Regions from separate parts of the Phycicoccus ginsengisoli genome, predicted to be linked through region 1. Evidence: riboswitches for the same ligand, from Rfam matches in the RefSeq annotation. Region 1 holds a riboswitch; the other holds the start of a gene.

What was found. A riboswitch is a leader RNA that binds a small molecule or an ion and turns the genes downstream of it on or off. The one in region 1 is predicted to bind S-adenosylmethionine.
Region 2: another riboswitch for S-adenosylmethionine. It lies ahead of ACYVDO_RS16350 (aminotransferase class V-fold PLP-dependent enzyme); the one in region 1 lies ahead of metX (homoserine O-acetyltransferase MetX).

Annotation. Positions count from the first base shown of each region.
Region 1 is NZ_BAAGYN010000008.1:31,263-41,336, forward strand. It holds gene ACYVDO_RS14065 (DUF5671 domain-containing protein) at 1-882, shown strand, start outside; gene ACYVDO_RS14070 (RNA polymerase sigma factor) at 1,059-2,744, opposite strand; gene ACYVDO_RS14075 (universal stress protein) at 2,955-3,356, opposite strand; gene metX (homoserine O-acetyltransferase MetX) at 3,450-4,586, opposite strand; SAM riboswitch class IV at 4,602-4,711, opposite strand; gene ACYVDO_RS14085 (DUF4192 domain-containing protein) at 4,806-5,939, opposite strand; gene ACYVDO_RS14090 (YkvA family protein) at 6,120-6,521, opposite strand; gene ACYVDO_RS14095 (EcsC family protein) at 6,763-7,479, opposite strand; gene ACYVDO_RS14100 (sulfurtransferase) at 7,573-8,481, shown strand; gene ACYVDO_RS14105 (SufE family protein) at 8,478-8,969, shown strand; gene ACYVDO_RS14110 (S8 family serine peptidase) at 9,172-10,074, opposite strand, start outside.
Region 2 is NZ_BAAGYN010000010.1:108,331-118,404, forward strand. It holds gene dapA (4-hydroxy-tetrahydrodipicolinate synthase) at 87-977, shown strand; gene ACYVDO_RS16345 (ribonuclease J) at 974-2,659, shown strand; gene ACYVDO_RS16350 (aminotransferase class V-fold PLP-dependent enzyme) at 2,841-4,277, opposite strand; SAM riboswitch class IV at 4,319-4,431, opposite strand; gene ACYVDO_RS16355 (FtsK/SpoIIIE family DNA translocase) at 4,777-7,473, shown strand; gene ACYVDO_RS16360 (hypothetical protein) at 7,526-8,059, shown strand; gene ACYVDO_RS16365 (DUF6186 family protein) at 8,071-8,259, shown strand; gene ACYVDO_RS16370 (multidrug effflux MFS transporter) at 8,312-9,688, shown strand; gene ACYVDO_RS16375 (DUF4118 domain-containing protein) at 9,678-10,074, opposite strand, start outside.

The DNA of each region.
Region 1 (10,074 bases):
ACGGATGCCGCGAACCACTTCGCCGGGGCCCCGGCCGCGGCAGGCCTCGTGGTGGCCGGCGGGCTGGTGTGGTGGTACCACCACGCGGTGCTCGAGCAGGAGGAGCACGCCCAGCGGTCTGAGGCCCGCCGGGTGTACGAGTACCTCCTCGCCGGTGCCGGGCTGCTCACGGCGGCCGCCGGTGTGGCCACCGCCGTCATCGCCGCCCTCGAGGGTGCGACGAACAGCACCGTGCTGACCGGCCCGAGCACCGTGAACACCGTGCTGGCAGCCGCGACCCTGCTGGTCGTCGGCACGCCGGTGTGGGTGTTCTACTGGCGGCCGGCCCAGGCGGAGGCCCATGCCGATCCCGGCGCCGAGGTCGAGTCGCCGACCCGGCGCGCGTACCTGTTCGGCCTGCTGGGCGCCGGCAGCGTCGCGGCCGTCGTCTCGCTGCTGGTCGCCGTGTACCAGTTCTTCCAGGCCGCCTTCGACGACACCCTCGGCGCCGCCACGGTGCGCAGCGCCCGGTTCGCCATCGGCATCCTGCTCGCGGCGGCCGCCGTGGCGGCCTACCACTGGACGGTGTACCGGGCCGACCGTACCGCCGCCCCGGCTCGGCGGCACGGCCCGAGGTACGTGCTGGTCGTGGGGCCGCACGACCCCGACCTCGCCAGGACCCTGGCCCGCAGCACGGGCGGCCGGGTGCAGGCCTGGACCCCGGCCCTCAACGGCCACGGCGCCGTCGTCCGCGTTGCTGCAGAGCCGGCGGGGGGCCCGGTCGCTGCTCCCCCGCTCACGGCGGAGGCGGTGCTCGCCGCGATCGGCGAGACGTCCGAGGACGAGGTGCTCGTGCTCAGCGAGGGCGAACGGCTGCGCACCATCCCCCTCCACCGCGAGTGACGTCCCTCCACCGCGAGCGACCTCTCGGCGCGGGACACGACGAAGGCCCGTGGACGTCGTCCACGGGCCCTCGTCGTCGAAGCGTGCTGGCGGCTCAGTCCAGGTCGCCGGGACCGACTCCTCGCGGGTCCGGGCCTCCCTCGCTGGCGCTCGGTCGGGTCCTCCCCGCGTCGTCGTCAGTCCAGGTAGTCGCGCAGGACCTGGCTGCGGCTCGGGTGGCGCAGCTTGCTCATCGTCTTGGACTCGATCTGGCGGATCCGCTCACGCGTGACGCCGTAGACCTTGCCGATCTCGTCGAGCGTCTTGGGCTGGCCGTCGGTGAGGCCGAACCGCATCGAGACCACACCCGCCTCGCGCTCGGAGAGGGTGTCGAGCACCGAGTGCAGCTGCTCCTGCAGCAGGGTGAAGCTGACGGCATCGGCCGGGACGACCGCCTCGGAGTCCTCGATGAGGTCACCGAACTCGGAGTCGCCGTCCTCGCCGAGCGGGGTGTGCAGCGAGATGGGCTCGCGACCGTACTTCTGGACCTCGACGACCTTCTCGGGGGTCATGTCGAGCTCCTTGGCGAGCTCCTCCGGGGTGGGCTCGCGTCCGAGGTCCTGCAGCATCTGGCGCTGCACGCGGGCGAGCTTGTTGATGACCTCGACCATGTGCACCGGGATGCGGATGGTGCGCGCCTGGTCGGCCATGGCGCGGGTGATGGCCTGGCGGATCCACCACGTCGCGTAGGTCGAGAACTTGTAGCCCTTGGTGTAGTCGAACTTCTCGACCGCACGGATCAGGCCGAGGTTGCCCTCCTGGATCAGGTCGAGGAAGAGCATGCCGCGACCGGTGTAGCGCTTGGCCAGGGAGACCACCAGGCGCAGGTTGGCCTCGAGCAGGTGGTTCTTGGCCTTCTTGCCGTCCTGGGCGATCCACCACAGCTCGCGCTTGAGCTTCATGTCGATCTTGTCGCCGGAGTTCAGCTTCTCCTCGGCGAACAGGCCGGCCTCGATCCGCTTGGCGAGCTCGACCTCCTGCTCGGCGTTGAGCAGGGCGACCTTGCCGATCTGCTTGAGGTAGTCCTTGACCGGGTCGGCGGTGGCGCCAGCGGTGACGACCTGCTGGACGGGCGCGTCCTCCTCGTCGTCGTCGCGCAGGACGAAGCCGGTCTTCTCCTCCTCCTCGGACTTCTCCTCGGCGTCGACCTCCTCGACCTCCACGTCCTCGAGCTCGGCCTCGACGACCTCGGTGGGCTCCTCGTCCTCGAGCTCCTCCTCGGGGACGCCGTCGCCCTCGGCGCCCTCGGCGGCCGCACCCTTGGCAGCGGCCTTGGCCCCGGACTTCGCCCCCGGCTTGGCCGCGCCCTTGGCGGGTGCGGTGGCCGCGCCGGCAGCTGCCGCGGCAGCCTTCTTGGTGGTGGTCGCCTTCGCCGCCTTCGCCGCGGTCTTGGCCGTCGTGGCGGCGCCCTCGTCGGCGGCCGCTGCGGACTTCGCCGCAGTCGACTTGGCGGCCGACTTCGCGGCGGTCTTCTTCGCCGGAGGAGCGTCCTTGTCCGCCCCGTCCTTGGCCGTGGTGGCCTTCTTGGCGGTGGTCTTCTTCGCCGAGGCCGTGGCGCGGGTCCTGGTGTTCGTGGCGGCGACCGCACGCGAGGCGGTGGCGGCGTCGAGGGTGACGTGGATGCCCTGCTCGTCGAGCGAGCGCAGCACGACCTTCATCCGCTTCGGCGCGATCTCGGCGCCCTCGAGGGCCTCACGAAGCTGCTCGGAGTTCACCGACCCGTGCGTGCGACCCTGCTGCAGCAGCTTCTGCAGCGCGGGGAGAGCGAACTCCGGGGGAAGGGATGGTGCGGGGCTCGCAGCCTTCTTGGACACAGGCGACACGGACTACCTTTCGTCGCGGACTCGCGGCACGGCGCGCGCCATCACGGGCACGGGGGATGCCTGTGACAACAACTGCGGGGGCGGAAGTATTGCTCGGTTGCCGGGAGCGGGGCGCTCTGGCGGACCTCGATGGTGACATTGTAAAACGAGAAGCCCCACAAACCCGCATCGGTACGCAAAATCCCCTGCGCGCGAGGCGCCGCGGGTGCGTCAGGCCTGGGCCTTGACCGCCAGCACGGGACACGAGGCGTCCAGCAGGATGCGCTGGGCGTTGGAGCCCAGGATGAGCTTGCCCACGGGGGTCCGCCGCCGCAGCCCGATGACGATGAAGTCGGCGTGCTCCTCCTCGGCGACCGCGATGAGGTCCTCCGCGGGCTCGTTGCCGCGCACCAGCTGGCGGACCTCGTGCTCCAGGCCCTCCTGGTCCAGCTCGCCCTGGATCCGGCTCAGCTCCGCCTCGAACCGCTGCGCCTCGTCGGAGTCGTAGTCCCGGCCACCGCGCTGGGAGTTGATGACGATGAGCTTGGACTTGCGCAGCAGCGACTCGTCCGCTGCCCGGCGCAGAGCCGCTCGTCCTTCCCTCGTCGGGACGTAACCCACCACGATGGCCACAGGAACCTCCTCGTTCGTCGACCGCGGCGTCGGCCGCCGTGCCGACGCTACCGGAAGAGGACCGGCCAGGCAGGGCCTACCCGCAGGGACCTGTCAGGCGGTCCCGCCGAGGATGCCCTCGATGATCCCGCCGACCTGGTCCACCTCGATGAGGAAGCCGTCGTGGCCGTAGTCGGAGCGCACGGTGGCGAGCCGCGCGCCGGGCACGGCCTCGGCCACCTCCCGCGACAGCCGGGGCGGGTACAGCCGGTCGCTGTCGACCGCCACCACCGTCAGGTCGGCGGTGACCGCGGCCAGCGCCGCCTGCACCCCTCCCCGCCCGCGACCCACGTCGTGCGAGCTCATCGCCTCTGTCAGGACGAGGTAGGAGTTGGCGTCGAACCGGCCGGCCAGCTTGCCGGCGTGGTGGTCGAGGTAGGACTCCACGGCATACCGGCCGCGGCCGCCGAGGGGGTCCTCCTCGCCCTGCGGCACCCGCCCGAACCGCTCGTGCAGCTCCAGCTCGCTGCGGTAGGTGACGTGGGCGATGCGGCGGGCGATCCCCAGACCGGTGTCGGGCCCGGCCTCCCGGTCGTAGTAGTCCCCGCCGTGGAAGGCAGGGTCGGACCGGATCGCGAGCAGCTGGGGCTGGCACCAGCCGATCTGCTCGGCCGTGGCGTAGGCGGTGCTGGCCAGGACCGCGGCGGCCGCGACGCGGTCGGGGTGCGTGACGGCCCACTCGAGCACGCGCATACCCCCCATGGAGCCGCCCAGCACCAGCCGCCACGTGGCGATGCCGAGCTCGTCGGCGAGGAGGGCCTCGGTGCGCACCTGGTCCCGGATGGTGACGAACGGGAACCGGCTGCCCCAGGGGCGGCCGTCGGGGGCCTCCGACGCCGGCCCGGTGCTGCCCTGGCAGCCACCCAGGACGTTGGCTGCCACGACGAACCAGTGGTCCGTGTCGATGGGACGCCCGGGCCCGATCAGTCCGTCCCACCAGCCGGGGGTCGGGTGACCGGGCCCGGCGGGTCCGACGACGTGGCTGTCGCCCGTGAGGGCGTGCTCGACCAGCACGGCGTTGTCCCCGGCGGCGTTGAGCCGACCCCAGGTCTCGTAGGCCAGGGTGACGTCCGGGACGACCCCGCCGCGCTCGAGCTCGACAGCCCCGAGCCGGACGAAGCGGCGGTCCCCGGGGTGGTCCCCCTCACGCCAGGCGGCGGAGGTCGTCGGACGTCGGGACGTGGTGGTCATCGAGGGCTCCTGCGGTGCTCGCGCTTGCCCAGCCGGTCAGGCGGGCCGGGTCATCACCCGGGGCACCCCACCGCGAGGAGGGTTGCCGCCCAGCGAGCCGGGGCTTCGCGCTGGAACTCATGACCTGTCCCCATGATACGAGCCGCGCCGCCCGGGTCACCCCCCGTCCGGGACGTGGGACACCCCGGTCGGGTCATTCGGGCGGGTCAGCCGGGCGGGTCAGGCGGGGCGGCCCAGACCCGCGGACGGCGGCGCCTCCGTCGGGGACGGGTCGTCCCGCCGGTAGCGGACACCGAGGTCGACCATCCGCTCGAGCAGCAGCGCCAGCCGGTAGTCCGGCCTGGCGTCCAGCGCCCGCTCCAACGCCTCCCGCGCCACCGCGCCGTCACCCAGCCACCAGGCGAGGCTGGCCAGCACGGTCAGCACCGGCGGGGCGTGCTCGTCGGGGGTGGCGCGGGCCAGCCACTCGAGCCGGGCCAGGGCGCGCCGACCCGCGTCCGGCGCGGGGCCGTCGGCGCCCGGCCGCGCCCACGGGGGCTCCGGCAGCACGGTCCGCAGCTGGTCGGCGAGGACGGGTCCGAGCGCGTCGAGCGGCAGCGTGTCGGGGCACCAGCGCGCGATGAGGCCGTCGCGCAGCTCGACGTCGGCGAGGCTGAGCACGAGCTGGGCGACCTCGTCCGGGCCGGTCGTCTCGACGGCCGGGGCGTCGGGGCCCACATCGAGGGCGGCGGCCCACTGGACGAGCCAGGCACGGCGCTGCTCGTCGCCCCCGCGACCGCGCGCCGGTGCACCCGCGGTCGACCCACGCCCGGGCCCGGGACCGCTTCGGCGAGCCAGGACCCGGCCCACCGCCGGCGCGACGCAGGGGTCCGCTGCCACGACGTCGGCCACCGCGGCCCGGGAGGCCAGGGGTGAGACCCCCATCGCGACGAGCTCGGCCACCCCGGGCGCCGCCGACGTGTCGTCGACCGGGCGCCCCTGCGGCGGGCAGCAGCCCTGGTCGCAGTCCGGGGAGTACCACCTGCCGTCGCGGACGACGACACGGTCGAGGACGTCGACCCCGGCCAGCCGGCACCCCGTGCGCAACCGGTCGAGCAGCGGCATCGCGGCGCCCGCCGAGGACTCGTAGCCCACGAGGACGACCGCGTCGGGCGGATCACCGAGCAGGGGGGCGACGAGCGCGTCGGCGGCCTCGCCGACGTGCTCCGGCGGGGGGAGGTCGATGCGCTCGACGAGCCCGACGGCCCGCCCGCGGAGCGTCACCACGACGACCGCGTCCTGCGGGTGGTAGCCGAGCTGGTAGGGCAGCACCGCCACGACGTCGGACGGGCTCTGGAGCCGGATCGGGTTCATGCCCCGACCCTCGTCACCCCGGAGCACCGGGGACAGGGGACGGCACGCCGCCTGTGGACGCGCGCGGGTCAGGGCCGCGCCTGTGGACGAGGGAACCGTGGACGCGCGCAGGTCAGGGCCGCGTCTGTGGACGGGGAACAACCCCTCCCAGCCGGCAGCGGACGGCGAGGATCCGGGCGGTCAGCGCACCACGTGCGAGTCGACGGTCTCCCGGGCAGCGGCGGCCGGACCGGTGGTCCGGCTCCGCCCGGGCTGCGTGCGCTCCCAGCTGAGGAAGGCCTCCGTCTCGTTCACGACGGCCGCGGCGATCCAGGAGAGGACCACCGCGTCGTCGGCCAGGCCCACGACCGACAGCAGCGCCTCGGGGACGAGGTCGACCGGTGACACGACGTAGAGGACGGCTCCCAGCATGGCGAGCAGGCGGCCCCGGGAGGTGCCGGCGTACTCGCCGCGGAAGGTGGCCCGCACCAGTCGCGGCAGGCTCGCGAGCCGCTCCCCCATGCTCGCCGACCCGGGACGGCTGGCGATGCGGATCGCGCTGAAGATCGAGCGGAAGGCGGAAAGTCGGGTCGTGGTGGCCATCGGTCCTCCTTGGTCCCGGGACGGGCGTCCCGGACACGGGTCAACGAACGGGTCGGACGCGGGATTCCGGCCCGCGGTTCCCCTCGCTTCCTCGACCGTACGCCGGCGCGGGCACCGGTGCAGCCCTCGCCACGGACGCCGGCGGGAACCTCGGTGCGTGGTGCGGCGTGGTGTAGTGCCGCTCGCTGGGTGCGGTGCTGCTCGCTCGGCGCGGTGCCGTGCGGCGCGGTTGGGGCAGGGTTCAGTGCGAGGTGTTGCGCGGCGGGAACTCGTGCCTCGCCTGGGCGGCGATCCGGGTCAGCAGGTAGGTGTCCAGGCCGGCCCCGAGCACGCCACCGACCATGGGCACGCCCTTGCCGAGCCGGGTCAGCGACTTCTTGCCCGCGATGGTCAGCAGCCGGAAGCCGACGGCCTTGTTGACGACCATGAGCGCAGGGCCGGGCAGGCGCTGGGCCGCGAGGTTGGACAGCCGACCGGTGCTCAGCACCCCGGCCTTCTTCAGCAGGTCCTCCGCGTCGGCCCCCACGAGGGTGAGCAGCACCGCCGAGCGGATCTCGGGCCGCTTGATGTCGTACCCGCGCAGCGAGGCGACCGCGGCCACCATCCGGGTGGCGACGAGGTAGAACTCCAGCACGTTGACCGGCAGCGCCACCGGCATGGTGATGAACCCGCCGAGGCCCGTCACGAAGCCGCCTGCGGCCCCGAGCTTGAGGTGCTGGCGGACGACCGCGTCGACGGCCCCCTCGGAGGTCGGCTGCTCGGCCCGCTTGATGTCGGCGACCTTCTGCGCGGAGTCGAACCGGCCCTTGCCGTCGATGCCGGTGTCGAGCAGGTTCTCGATCAGCCCGGTGACGGTCGAGGACAGCCGCCCGGGGTCGCCGTCGGGATGGGCGGCCAGCTCCAGCGCCGACTGCGGCGGCGCCTCCTCGTCGTCCCTGCCCCGTCCGAGAAAAGCCACGTCAGCACCCCTTCGGGTCGAGTTGCACCGGTGTCCTCTGTGTCCGGCATCCTGCCACGAGAGGGCGGAGGACACCGGTCTAGCCTTGGAGCCATGACTGCGACCTCCCCCTCCCACGAGCAGTACGCCCATCCCGAGCGCCTCGTCAGCACCGACTGGCTCGCCGAGCAGGTCGCGGCCGGCCGGGTCGGCACCGGTGCCGACGATGCCGTCGCGCTGCTGGAGTCCGACGAGGACGTGCTGCTCTACGACACCGGCCACATCCCCGGCGCCCTCAAGCTCGACTGGCACCAGGACCTCAACGACGGGGTGGTCCGCGACTACGTCGACCCCGAGCAGTTCGCACGGGTCATGTCGCAGCGCGGCATCGGGCGCGACACGACCGTCGTCATCTACGGCGACAAGAACAACTGGTGGGCCGCCTACGCGTTGTGGGTGATGAGCCTGTTCGGGCACGAGGACGTGCGGCTGCTCGACGGCGGCCGCGCCAAGTGGATCGCCGAGGGGCGGGAGCTGACCCGGGACGTTCCGCAGGTCGCCCCCCGCACCGGCGACGCGGCATACCCCGTCGTGGAGCGGCACGACGCGCCGATCCGGGCCTTCAAGGAGGACGTCCTCGCGCACCTCGGCAAGCCGCTGGTCGACGTCCGCTCCCCCGGCGAGTACTCCGGCGAGCTGCTGCACATGCCCGACTACCCGCAGGAGGGTGCCATGCGCGGGGGCCACATCCCCGGGGCGAGGTCGGTGCCGTGGGCCCGGGCGGCCAACGAGGACGGCACGTTCCGGTCGCGCGAGGAGCTCGAGGCGATCTACCTGCAGGAGCAGGGCCTGGACCCGCACGAGCCGACGGTCGCCTACTGCCGCATCGGCGAGCGCTCGTCGCACACGTGGTTCGTCCTGACGCACCTGCTCGGGTTCGACGACGTGCGCAACTACGACGGCTCGTGGACCGAGTGGGGCAACTCGGTGCGCGTACCGGTCGAGCAGGGCGCCCCCAAGTGACCGAGCAGGCCGCTGCCCTCCCCGCCGCGCTGCAGGAGATCGCGGACGACTTCGCGGACCTCGCCGCGCCGCAGCGCCTGGAGCTCCTGCTGGAGTTCAGCGAGGGCCTGCCCGACCTGCCGGAGCGGTATGCCGGGCGGCTGGGCGAGCTGGAGCAGGTGCACGAGTGCCAGTCGCCGCTGTTCCTCGTCGTCGAGGTGGGCGACGAGGGCTCGGGCGGCGGGGGCTCGGACGACGCGGTGCCCGCGGCCGAGCAGCCGGTGCACCTCTTCTTCTCCGCCCCACCCGAGGCACCGACGACGCGCGGCTTCGCGGGGATCCTGCACGAGGGTCTCGACGGCCTGAGCGTCGCGGAGGTGCTCGCCGTGCCGGAGGACGCGCCGTACCGCTTCCACCTCGGCGAGGCCGTGTCGCCGCTGCGGCTGCGCGGCATGGTGGGGATGCTCAGCCGGATCAAGCGCCAGGTGGCCCTGAAGTCCCAGGCGTAGCAACGGCTCTCGAGGACGTCGAGATCATCGAGGGCTTCGAGGTCATCGAGTCGTCGAGTCGTCGACACCGTCGAGGTCGTCGACACCGTCGAGGTCGTCGAGGTCGTCGGAGGAACGGCACGAGGCCGCGGTCCCCGGTGGGGACCGCGGCCTCGTGGTCGTTGCGGCCGGCGGTCAGCCCGCGCGCGTCAGCGGTTGCGCCTCACCGCACCGCGTCGAGGGCGTCGACGATGCCCTCGCCGTAGTAGCTGTTGTCGGCCGTGCCGCCCACGCACGCCGGGGTCGGCGTCCTGCTGGTCTCGGGGGCCGAGCAGGGACGGTCGTCGGCCTGCGCGCGCAGCTTGGCGACCATCTGCTCGGGAGTCCACGTGGGGTGCGCCGACTTCATGAGCGCGAGGACACCGGCGACGTGCGGGGACGCCATCGAGGTGCCGCTCTTGGTGCCGTAGCCGTTGTCCTTCACCACGGTCGACAGGATCGTGCGGCCGGGGGCGGCCACGTCGATGACGCCGAGCCCGCGGTTGCTGAACGACGCCAGCTGCTCCGCACTGGTGGTCGCCGAGACGGTCACGACGCCGGGCAGCTCGGTCGGGATGTCCTTGCAGCCGTCGTTGATCACGCGGGTCATCGGCGTGGTGTCGTTCGGGCTCGCCGTGTCCTGGGTCTTGTGGGCGAGGTCCTTGGCCGAGTTGCCGGCAGCGGCGGCGTGCACGACACCCTGGTCGGTCGACCAGCGGACGGCGCGGCCCACGGCCTCGAGCACGGCAGCCTGGTCGGGCTGGTCCCCGCACCAGAACTCCATCGGGTCGACGTAGTAGCTGTTGTTGGTGACGTCCATCTTGTGCAGGCCGGCCCAGACGAAGCCGCAGATGGCGTACTCGGGGTAGATGAAGCCGTCGTCGTTGACGACCTTCACCGCAGCCATCCGTACGTTCGGCGCGACGCCGACGATGCCGGTGCCGTTGCGGGCGGCGCCGATGGTGCCGGCCACGTGGGTGCCGTGGTCGGAGGTGGTCGGGTACCACGAGCCCGGGGCCTGGCTGGGCCGGCCGGCGCCCACGCAGCTCACCGAGTCGGCGACGTCGATGTTCGGGGCCAGGTCGGG
Region 2 (10,074 bases), on a different contig from region 1:
CAACGGGCGCCCGGATCCGGCCGATCTCGTGTCCCCGGCCACGGCGCGGGGACCGGGCGGCCCCGGCGGGGCGATAGCCTGCAGGCATGAGTACGCAGAGCCCGTTCGGCCGCCTCCTGACGGCCATGGTCACCCCGATGCGCCCGGACGGCAGCCTCGACGAGGAGGGCGCCCGCCGGGTCGCGACCCACCTCGTCGACACCGGTCACGACGGCATCGTCGTCAACGGCACGACGGGGGAGTCGGCCACGCTGACCGACGAGGAGAGCATCGCCGTCGTGCGGATCGTCGCCGAGACGGTGGGGGACCGCGCCCAGGTCGTCGCCGGGGTCGGGTCGAACAACACCGCCCACAGTGTGGAGATGGCGCCCCGCGCCCGGGAGGCCGGAGCGACCGGCCTGCTCCTCGTGAGCCCCTACTACAACAAGCCCACCCAGGCCGGCCTCGTCGCGCACTGCAAGGCCGTCGCCGCCGCCACCGAGCTGCCGGTGATGCTCTACGACATCCCCGGACGCACGGCCACCCCGTTCGAGACCGCCACGCTCCTCGAGCTGGCCCAGGTGCCGACGATCCGCGCCGTCAAGGACGCCAAGGGCAACGCCTTCGCGACGAGCAAGGTCCTCGCCGCCACCGACCTGCTCTACTTCTCCGGCGACGACGCCACCACGCTGCCGTGGCTGGCCCTGGGTGCGGTCGGCACCGTCAGCGTCGTGGGCCACGTGGCCGGGCGCGAGTATGCCGCGATGCTGGCCGCCGTCGACGCCGGAGACCTCGCCGCGGCCCGCTCGGTGCACGCGCGCCTCATCCCCGCCGTCGAGGCGATCATGACGCCCTCGCAGGGCGCGATCATGGCCAAGGCCGCGCTGGTGGAGCTCGGGGTGATCGAGCACGCCACCGTCCGGCTGCCACTGGTCGAGTCGCCACCCGAGCACCTCGAGGCGCTGCGCGCCGGGCTCAAGGAGTCGGGTCTCCTGTGAGCCACCCCCACCCCGAGCTGACCACCCCCGCCCCCCTCGTCGCCGGCGGCGTCCGCATCGTGGCCCTCGGTGGCCTCGGTGAGGTCGGACGCAACATGGCCGTCATCGAGCACGCCGGGCAGCTGCTCGTCATCGACTGCGGCGTGCTGTTCCCCGAGGACCACCACCCGGGCGTCGACCTGATCCTGCCCGACTTCGAGTACATCGAGGACCGGCTCGACGACATCCAGGCGATCGTGCTCACCCACGGCCACGAGGACCACATCGGCGCGGTCCCGTACCTGCTCAAGCGCAAGCCCGACATCCCGCTGGTCGGCTCGATGCTGACGCTGGCGCTGGTCGAGGCCAAGCTCAAGGAGCACCGGATCACGCCGTACACGCTCGGCGTCAAGGAGGGGATGCGCGAGCGGCTCGGGGTCTTCGACTGCGAGTTCGTGGCCGTCAACCACTCGATCCCGGACGCGCTCGCCGTCTTCGTGCGCACCCCGGGCGGGACCATCCTGCACACCGGCGACTTCAAGATGGACCAGCTGCCGCTGGACCGACGGCTCACCGACCTGCGGGCGTTCGCCCGGCTGGGGGAGGAGGGCGTCGACCTGTTCATGACCGACTCGACCAACGCCGAGGTCCCCGGGTTCACGACGCCCGAGCGCGACATCGCCCCGGCGATCGACAAGGTCTTCCGGCACGCGGAGCGCCGCATCATCGTCGCCTGCTTCTCCTCGCACGTACACCGGGTGCAGCAGGTCCTCGACGCGGCCGAGAAGTCGGGTCGCAAGGTGGCGATGGTCGGGCGTTCGATGGTCCGCAACATGGGGATCGCCGCCGACCTCGGCTACCTGCACGTGCCCGACAACGTGCTCGTCGACATCAAGAAGCTCAACGACCTGCCCGACGACCGGGTGGTGCTCGTCTGCACCGGGTCGCAGGGGGAGCCGATGGCGGCCCTGTCCCGCATGGCCAACCGCGACCACCGGATCGACGTCGGCGTCGGCGACACGGTGCTCCTCGCGTCGTCGCTCATCCCGGGCAACGAGAACGCCGTCTACCGGGTCATCAACGGCCTCATGCGCCTCGGGGCGAACGTCGTGCACAAGGGCAACGCCAAGGTGCACGTCTCGGGCCACGCCAGCGCCGGTGAGCTGCTCTACTGCTACAACATCGTCAAGCCCCGCAACGTCATGCCGGTGCACGGCGAGTGGCGTCACCTCGTCGCCAACGCCGCCCTCGCCGAGCAGACCGGCGTCGACCGCGACCACATCGTCGTGGCCGAGGACGGCGTCGTGGTCGACCTCGTCGACGGCCGGGCCCGGATCGTGGGATCGGTCCCGTGCGGCTACGTCTACGTCGACGGCTCGTCGGTGGGCGAGTTCGACGAGGCGCTGCTCAAGGACCGGCGCATCCTGCGGGACGAGGGCTTCATCTCGGTGATCGTCGTGATGGACGCCGCGACGGGCAAGGTCGCGGCGGGGCCGGAGATCCAGGCCCGCGGCTTCGCCGAGGACGACGAGATCTTCAAGCAGGTGCGGCCCAAGATCGAGCAGGCGCTGGCGGACGCGACCGGCAACGGCGTGACCGACTCCTACCAGCTCGAGCAGGTCGTGCGTCGTGCGGTCGGCGGCTGGGTCGGCGGCAAGATCCGCCGCCGCCCGATGATCATCCCGGTCGTCATCCAGGCCTGACGCCCCCTCGCACTAGGCGCACCCACGGGAGCACCCGGCATACCCGCCCCGGCTCCCCGGCCTCGCCGCGCCCGCAAAACAACGGTTGCTCGACATAGGTCGCCTCAACATCCCGCGTGTTGTCGAGCAACCGTTGTTTTGCGGGTGCTCGGCGGGGCGCCGGGGGTATGCCGGCGGGCGGCTACCAGGGGCGGGCGAGGTCGAGCGCGCGCGGGTCCTCGACGGGGGCCCAGCCCGAGGCGCCGTGGACGTACTCGGCGGCCGGACCGTTCGCGGCCAGGTCAGCGACGGCGGCGAGCAGCCGCTCGACGTGCGCGGCCGTCGTCGCGAGGCCGACGCTCGCCCGCACCGCGGTCGTCGGCGCGTCCTCGTCGACGTCGTCGAGCAGGGCGTCGACGCACAGGTGGGCGCAGAACTTGCCGTCCCGCACCCCGATGCCGTGCTCGGCCGACAGGGCCGTGGACACCAGGGCGGGGTCCAGGCCGTCGACGGTGAAGGTCGCCACCGCGACCCGGTCGTGGTCCGGGCCGAAGAGGGAGTAGGTCTGTACGCCGTCGATCGCCGCGAGGCCCTCGAGCAGCCGTCGGCCGAGTGTCGTCTCGTGCGCCTCGACGGCCTCGCGGTGGGTCCGCAGGGCGTGACAGGCAGCGGCCAGGGCGACGGCCCCGATGACGTTCGGGCTCCCCGCCTCGTGCCGGGCCGCGCCGTCCTGCCAGACCACCCCGCGCTCGGTGACGGCCCTGGTGGCGCCCCCGCCTGCGAGGTAGGGGGCGGCCGCGTCCAGCCAGTCCGCGCGACCGGCCAGCACCCCGGTCCCGAAGGGCGCGTACAGCTTGTGTCCCGACAGGACGACCCAGTCGACGTCGAGGTTGGCCAGGTCGACGGAGCGGTGCGGGGCGTACTGGGCGGCGTCGAGGACCACGCGCGCGCCCGCCCGGCGGGCGACCCGGACCAGCTCGGCGACCGGCCAGACCTCGCCGGTGACGTTCGAGGCCCCCGCGAGGACGACGAGCCGGTGACGGCCGGGGTGCTCGCGCAGGGCTGCGCGCAGCAGCACGGCGGCGTCGGCGGCGCTGCCCGGCACCGGCAGGCGGTGCGTGCGCCGGGCCGGCCAGGGCAGCAGGGCCGCGTGGTGCTCGGACTCGAAGACGAAGACGGAGGTGTCCCGCGGCAGGGAGCGTGCCAGGAGGTTGAAGGAGTCGGTGCTGTTGCGGGTGAAGACGACCTCGTCGCCGTCGCGGGCCCCCACGAACGACCCCACCTCCGCCCGGGCCTGCTCGTACCACGAGGACGTCACGCGCGAGGCCCAGCCGTTGCCCCGGTGCACCGAGGAGTAGGTCCGCAGGGCGGTGTCGACGGCCTGCTTGACGCTGACCAGGGCCGGGGTCGAGGCCGCGTGGTCGAAGTTGGCGTAGTCGACGACACCGGTCAGCGTCGGCACGAGCAGCCGCTCCGACACCACCGCCGGCAGTGCGGTCACCTCCCCGAGCAGCCGACCTCCCGCCGGGCGGACGTCCGGCACCGGCCGGAGGTGCTGGCCACGGGCGTGGGCGAGGGGCGCGCTGCGGCGGGTGACGGCGTCCGCGTCACGGTGGGTGTCGGTGGTCGCGATCGACATGCGAGGGCCTCCTGGGTCCGGTGGGGACCCGGCGTTCGCAGGGTCCGCGCTTGCCGGCAGCGGGCGCAGCCGGCCCGGTCGTCACCCGGAGCACCCCACCGCGGAGGAGGGTTGCTGGTCAGCGAGCCGGGGCTTGACGCTGACACTCATGACCTTGGCGTCGACGGTAGCGGTGGCGGCCGGCGGCCGGCCACCGCGGCGGTGACCTTCCCGCGATGCGAGACGCGACGTCCGCTGGTCGGTCGGTGTCGCCTGCGTGCGAGTGCGTGCGCACCCCTGCGCCGACGAACTCGTGGTCGGTTCGCCGGCGCAGGCCCCGCCAGACGCAAGGCCTAGCGTCGCACCGGGTCCGCCGCCGGTGGAATGGCCGGACCCACCTGCGGACCGAAGTGGAGACGGCCGGCTCACCCGTTCGGGGGAGGGCCGCAGGCGGAATGTCTCACTCGCGGGAGGCGTGTGACGCGTGTGTCGCTTGTGGCGTTCGCGTACCCTGCGGACCATGGCGACACGTCCGTCCACCTCCACGCGCTCCTCGAGCGGCCGTGGCACCGCGACCCGTCCGGCGAACCGCCGGGGGACCGCGCCGCGCACGTCCGCCACGCGCGGGAAGGCCAAGGGGGCCAAGGGCGGCGGCCTGCCGCTGCCGCTGCGGGCGCTGCGGGGCACCTGGATGGGCATGGCGCACGTCGCCGGCGGCGCGGTCCGCCGGGTCGGGACCAGCGCCCGTGACCTCGAGCCCGAGCACCGTCGCGACGGGTTCGGCTTCCTCCTGCTCGGCCTGGCCATCGTCGTCGCCGCCCGTGAGTGGTGGTCCTTCCAGGGGCCGGTGGGAGACGTCATCCACGCCGTCGTGGCGGGCACCTTCGGCCGCGTCGCGTATGCCGTGCCGCTGGCCCTGCTCTTCCTCGGCGTCCGGCTCCTGCGGGCACCGCAGGAGGACGCGACGAACTCGCGCATCGGCATCGGCCTGGGCGCCCTCGCCTTCGCGGCCTCCGGCCTGACGCACGTGGCGGCCGGCATACCCGAGCCCCCCCAGGGCGCCGACGCGATGCGCGACGGCGGAGGCATCATCGGCTTCCTGGCCTCCAGCCCGCTCGAGGCCGCGGTCTCCGTCTACGGCACGGTCCCGATCCTGCTCATGCTGGGCTTCTTCGGGCTGCTGGTCATGACTGCCACCCCGGTCCACCTGATCCCCGAGCGGCTCGCCGAGCTGCGCGACCACCTGCTGCACCGCGAGCACCGCGAGGAGCCCGCCTCGGAGCCGGTCGCCGAGAAGCCGCGTCGCCCGCGTCGGCCCGAGACCGAGGGCCCGCTGGTGGGCGACGAGGCGTTCGAGCAGGCCGCGCTCGTGGACAAGGACGGCAAGCGCCTGCGCCCGGGCCAGAAGCGGCCCACCGCGCCGGGCGTCCTCCCGCCTGCCGGCGACAGGACGCCCGGTGCCGCGTCGCAGAGCCCGGCCGTGGAGGTCAAGGCGCCGCTGGAGGCGCCCCCGACCACGCCGCTGCCGCAGCGGGTCGAGCAGCTCGCGCTGGCCGGCGACGTCACCTACACGCTGCCCGACAACGCGATCCTCGAGCCCGGCTCGCCGCACAAGACCCGCAGTGCCGCCAACGACCGGGTCGTCGAGGCCCTGACCCAGGTCATGGAGCAGTTCGACATCGACGCCCAGGTCACCGGCTTCACCCGTGGCCCGACCGTCACCCGCTACGAGGTCGAGCTCGGCCGCGGCACCAAGGTCGAGCGCGTCACGGCCCTCTCCAAGAACATCGCGTATGCCGTCGCCTCGGCCGACGTGCGCATCCTCTCGCCGATCCCGGGCAAGTCCGCGATCGGCATCGAGATCCCCAACACCGACCGCGAGAAGGTCAGCCTCGGCGACGTCCTGCGCAGCCAGGCGGCCCGCAGCAACGAGCACCCGATGGTCATGGGCGTCGGCAAGGACGTCGAGGGCGGCTACGTCGTCGCCAACCTGGCGAAGATGCCGCACCTGCTCGTCGCGGGGGCGACCGGCGCCGGCAAGTCGTCCTTCGTCAACTCGATGATCACCTCGATCCTCATGCGCTCCACGCCGGACGAGGTCCGCATGGTCCTCGTCGACCCCAAGCGGGTCGAGCTCAACGGCTACGAGGGCATCCCGCACCTCATCACGCCGATCATCACGAACCCGAAGAAGGCCGCCGAGGCCCTGCAGTGGGTCGTGCGCGAGATGGACACGCGGTACGACGACCTCGCGCAGTTCGGGTTCAAGCACGTCGACGACTTCAACAAGGCCGTCAAGGCCGGCAAGGTCAAGCCGCTGCCGGGCAGCGAGCGCGTCATCCACCCGTACCCCTACCTGCTGGTCATCGTCGACGAGCTCGCCGACCTCATGATGGTCGCCCCGCGCGACGTCGAGGAGTCGATCGTCCGCATCACCCAGCTCGCCCGGGCCGCCGGCATCCACCTCGTGCTCGCGACCCAGCGCCCGTCGGTCGACGTCGTCACCGGTCTCATCAAGGCCAACGTGCCGAGCCGGATGGCCTTCGCGACCTCGAGCCTCGCCGACAGCCGCGTCGTGCTCGACCAGCCGGGTGCCGAGAAGCTCATCGGCCAGGGTGACGCGCTGTTCCTGCCGATGGGTTCGAGCAAGCCGATGCGCGTGCAGGGCGCGTGGGTCACCGAGTCCGAGATCCAGCAGGTGGTCAAGCACGTCACCGACCAGCTCAAGCCCAACTACCGCGACGACGTCACGGTGGTCGCGGCCAAGAAGCAGGTCGACGACGACATCGGCGACGACCTCGACCTGCTGCTGCAGGCGACCGAGCTGGTCGTCACGACGCAGTTCGGCTCGACCTCGATGCTCCAGCGCAAGCTGCGGGTCGGGTTCGCCAAGGCCGGCCGGCTCATGGACCTGCTCGAGTCGCGCGGCGTCGTGGGCCCGTCCGAGGGCTCCAAGGCCCGCGACGTGCTCGTGAAGCCCGACGACCTGCCGACCACGCTGGCGCTCATGCGCGGCGACGAGGTGCCGGACCCCGAGCCCGTCTTCGACGTTGCGGCAGAGCAGGACGCCGCCGAGGTGACGGGCGAGGTGCCCACCCGGGCGTATGCCGGGGGCGGCGACCCGCGCTATGCGAACGACCCCGTGGCGGCGCAGTATGCCGGGGTGGAGGAAGTCGAGGAGTCGCAGGACGCCTGGGAGCTCACCGGCCGGGACTGAGCGTCCACCGGGGCACCGCCGGGCACGGCCCGGTCCGGCGCTCGGGATCGTCATGTGCGCCGGCGTGGTCCACGTCGTGCGGGAGAACGTCGTCGACGTGGCCGTCTTCCTCGGGACGGGCCTGCTCATGCTCGTGCTGCTGCGCCGGGACCTGCCCACCCGTGGCGGTCCGTCGTGGCTCTCCGCGCGGTGGCCGGCGGTGGGCGCGGCCTCGGTCGTCGGCCTCGCGGTGGCCACCCAGACGCGTGACTCGGTCACCGTGCAGCTCGCGCTGGCCGCGGCCGGGGTGGTCGCCCTCGTCCTCGTGCTGCGGGCTGGCGCCGGGGCGCCCGCCCTCGAGGCCACGCCGGCGGCTCGCTCGTGGGTGTGGGTGTCGCTCCTGCTCGTCGGGAGCGTGGTGGAGCTCGCGAACTTCCTCGCCCAGCCGGACGCCCAGACCGACAACCCGGACCACCCGACCATCAGCGCGATCGTGGACCCGATGCTCGGTGGCCACCCGAGCAGGACGGTGGTCGCGGTCGTCTGGGTGCTGGCCGGCTGGTGGCTCGTGCGCGTGCTGGTCGAGCGCGCCGGTGGGTCGCGGTGAGCAGCCGGGCGGTGACCGTCGCGGTGTACGGGATCCTGCTGGTGGGCCTGCTCGTCGCTGCCGTGGTGGCGCGGCGCCGGCCGGACCTGGTGACGACCGTGCCGGACGTGGTGCGCAGTGCGGCACGCACCCGGGCCGGCCAGCTGCTCCTGCTCCTCGTGTGGTGGTGGCTGGGCTGGCACTTCCTGCTCGCGGCGTGAGACGGAGGCCGGCTCCGGAATGGATCGAGGGGCACCCCTTGTTGCGCCCCCTGTGACCGCAGCGCCAGAGACCCTGACCGACGCCGCCCTCGACCCCTCGACCCCCGAGACCGCCACCACCCCGGCCGTCGCCGTCCCCGCCGCCCTCGAGCCGACCCCTCCTGCCTCCACCGCCGCCGCCACCGCGGCCACGGCTGCGGCCGGCACGGCGGAGAGCGCCGTCGAGGAGGCGCCCACCGGCGCGGCATACGTGCGCTTCGTGCTCGTGCTCGGCGCGCTCATCGCCATCGGGCCGCTCACCATCGACACCTACCTGCCGGCGCTGCCGTCGATCACCCGTGACCTGTCGGCGTCCGAGTCGGCGGTCCAGGCCACGCTCACCGGCATCCTGCTCGGCATGGGCCTGGGGCAGCTGCTCATCGGGCCGCTGTCGGACGCCGTGGGCCGGCGTCGCCCGCTCATCGCCGGCATCGCGCTGCACATCGCCGCCTCGCTCTTCTCCGCCTTCGCGCCCACCATCCAGCTGCTCACCGTCGGGCGGGTGCTGCAGGGGCTGGGCAACGCCTCGGTGGCCGTCGTGTCCATGGCGATCGTGCGCGACCGGTTCGAGGGGAACGCCGCGGCGACCATGCTCTCGCGGCTGATGCTGGTCATGGGGCTCGCGCCGGTGCTCGCGCCCACGCTCGGCGGGGCCATCCTGCAGCGGACGTCGTGGCGCGGGGTGTTCGTGCTGCTCGCGATCGCGGGCGTCGTGCTCGTCACCATCGCGGCCCTGGCGCTGCGCGAGACGCTGCCGCCGGAGCGGCGTGGGCCGCTGGCGCCCCGCGCGGTGCTGCGCACCTACGGCTCGCTGCTGCGGGACCGGACGTTCGTCGGGCTCACGCTCATCAGCGGGCTGATGTTCGCGACCCTGTTCTCCTACATCGGCGGCTCGTCGTTCGTCCTGCAGGACATCTACGGGCTCTCGGTGGCGCAGTTCGGGCTCGCCTTCGGCCTCAACTCGCTCGGCTTCCTGACGGGCTCGCAGCTCAACCCCGTCCTGCTGCGCCGGTACGACCCGCAGCTGCTGGTCCGGGTCGGCGTGGGCATCGCGACCGTCGCGGCCCTGGCCCTGCTGGCGGGTGCCGTGACCGGGGTGGGCGGTCTCGTGGGCGTGCTGGTGCCCCTGTGGTTCCTCCTCTTCGCCTGTGGCCTGACGCTGCCCCACACCCCCGCCCTGGCGCTGACGCGGCACGGCGAGGCGGCGGGCACGGCGGCCGCGATGCTGGGGGCCGCCCAGTTCGTCATCGGTGGCGCGGCCGCACCGCTGATCGGCCTCCTGGGCTCCGGCTCGGCGGTGCCGATGGCGCTGGTCATGGCGGTCACCGCCTCGCTGGCCGCCGTCACTGCCGCGCTGACGCTGCGCGGACGGGCCGCCGTCAGCGGCTGACGGCGAGCAGCCCGGAGAGCTGGTCGGCCAGCAGCACGGCGACCCTCCGCTGCTGTGGCGTCGGGCGGGACACGCGTGAGGCGGCGGTGAGGGCGAAGTAGCCGCGCTGGCGCCCGCCCGCGTGCACGGGCAGCAGGACCACCTCGTCGACGGGCAGGCCGGCACGGTCGACGTCGAGGGCGAGGCCCGACCGGCTCACCGAGCCGTCGCGGCCCAGCACCGGCCCTCCCGGCAGGTGCTCCGACACGTGGTACTCGCACGAGTCCACCCGCAGGACGTCGCGGATCCGTGCCGCCACCGCGGCGGTGACGTGCAGGGGGTCGCCATCCGTGGCCGCGACCGACTCGGCCGTCGCCATGACCCCGTCGAGGTAGCCGCGCTCACGG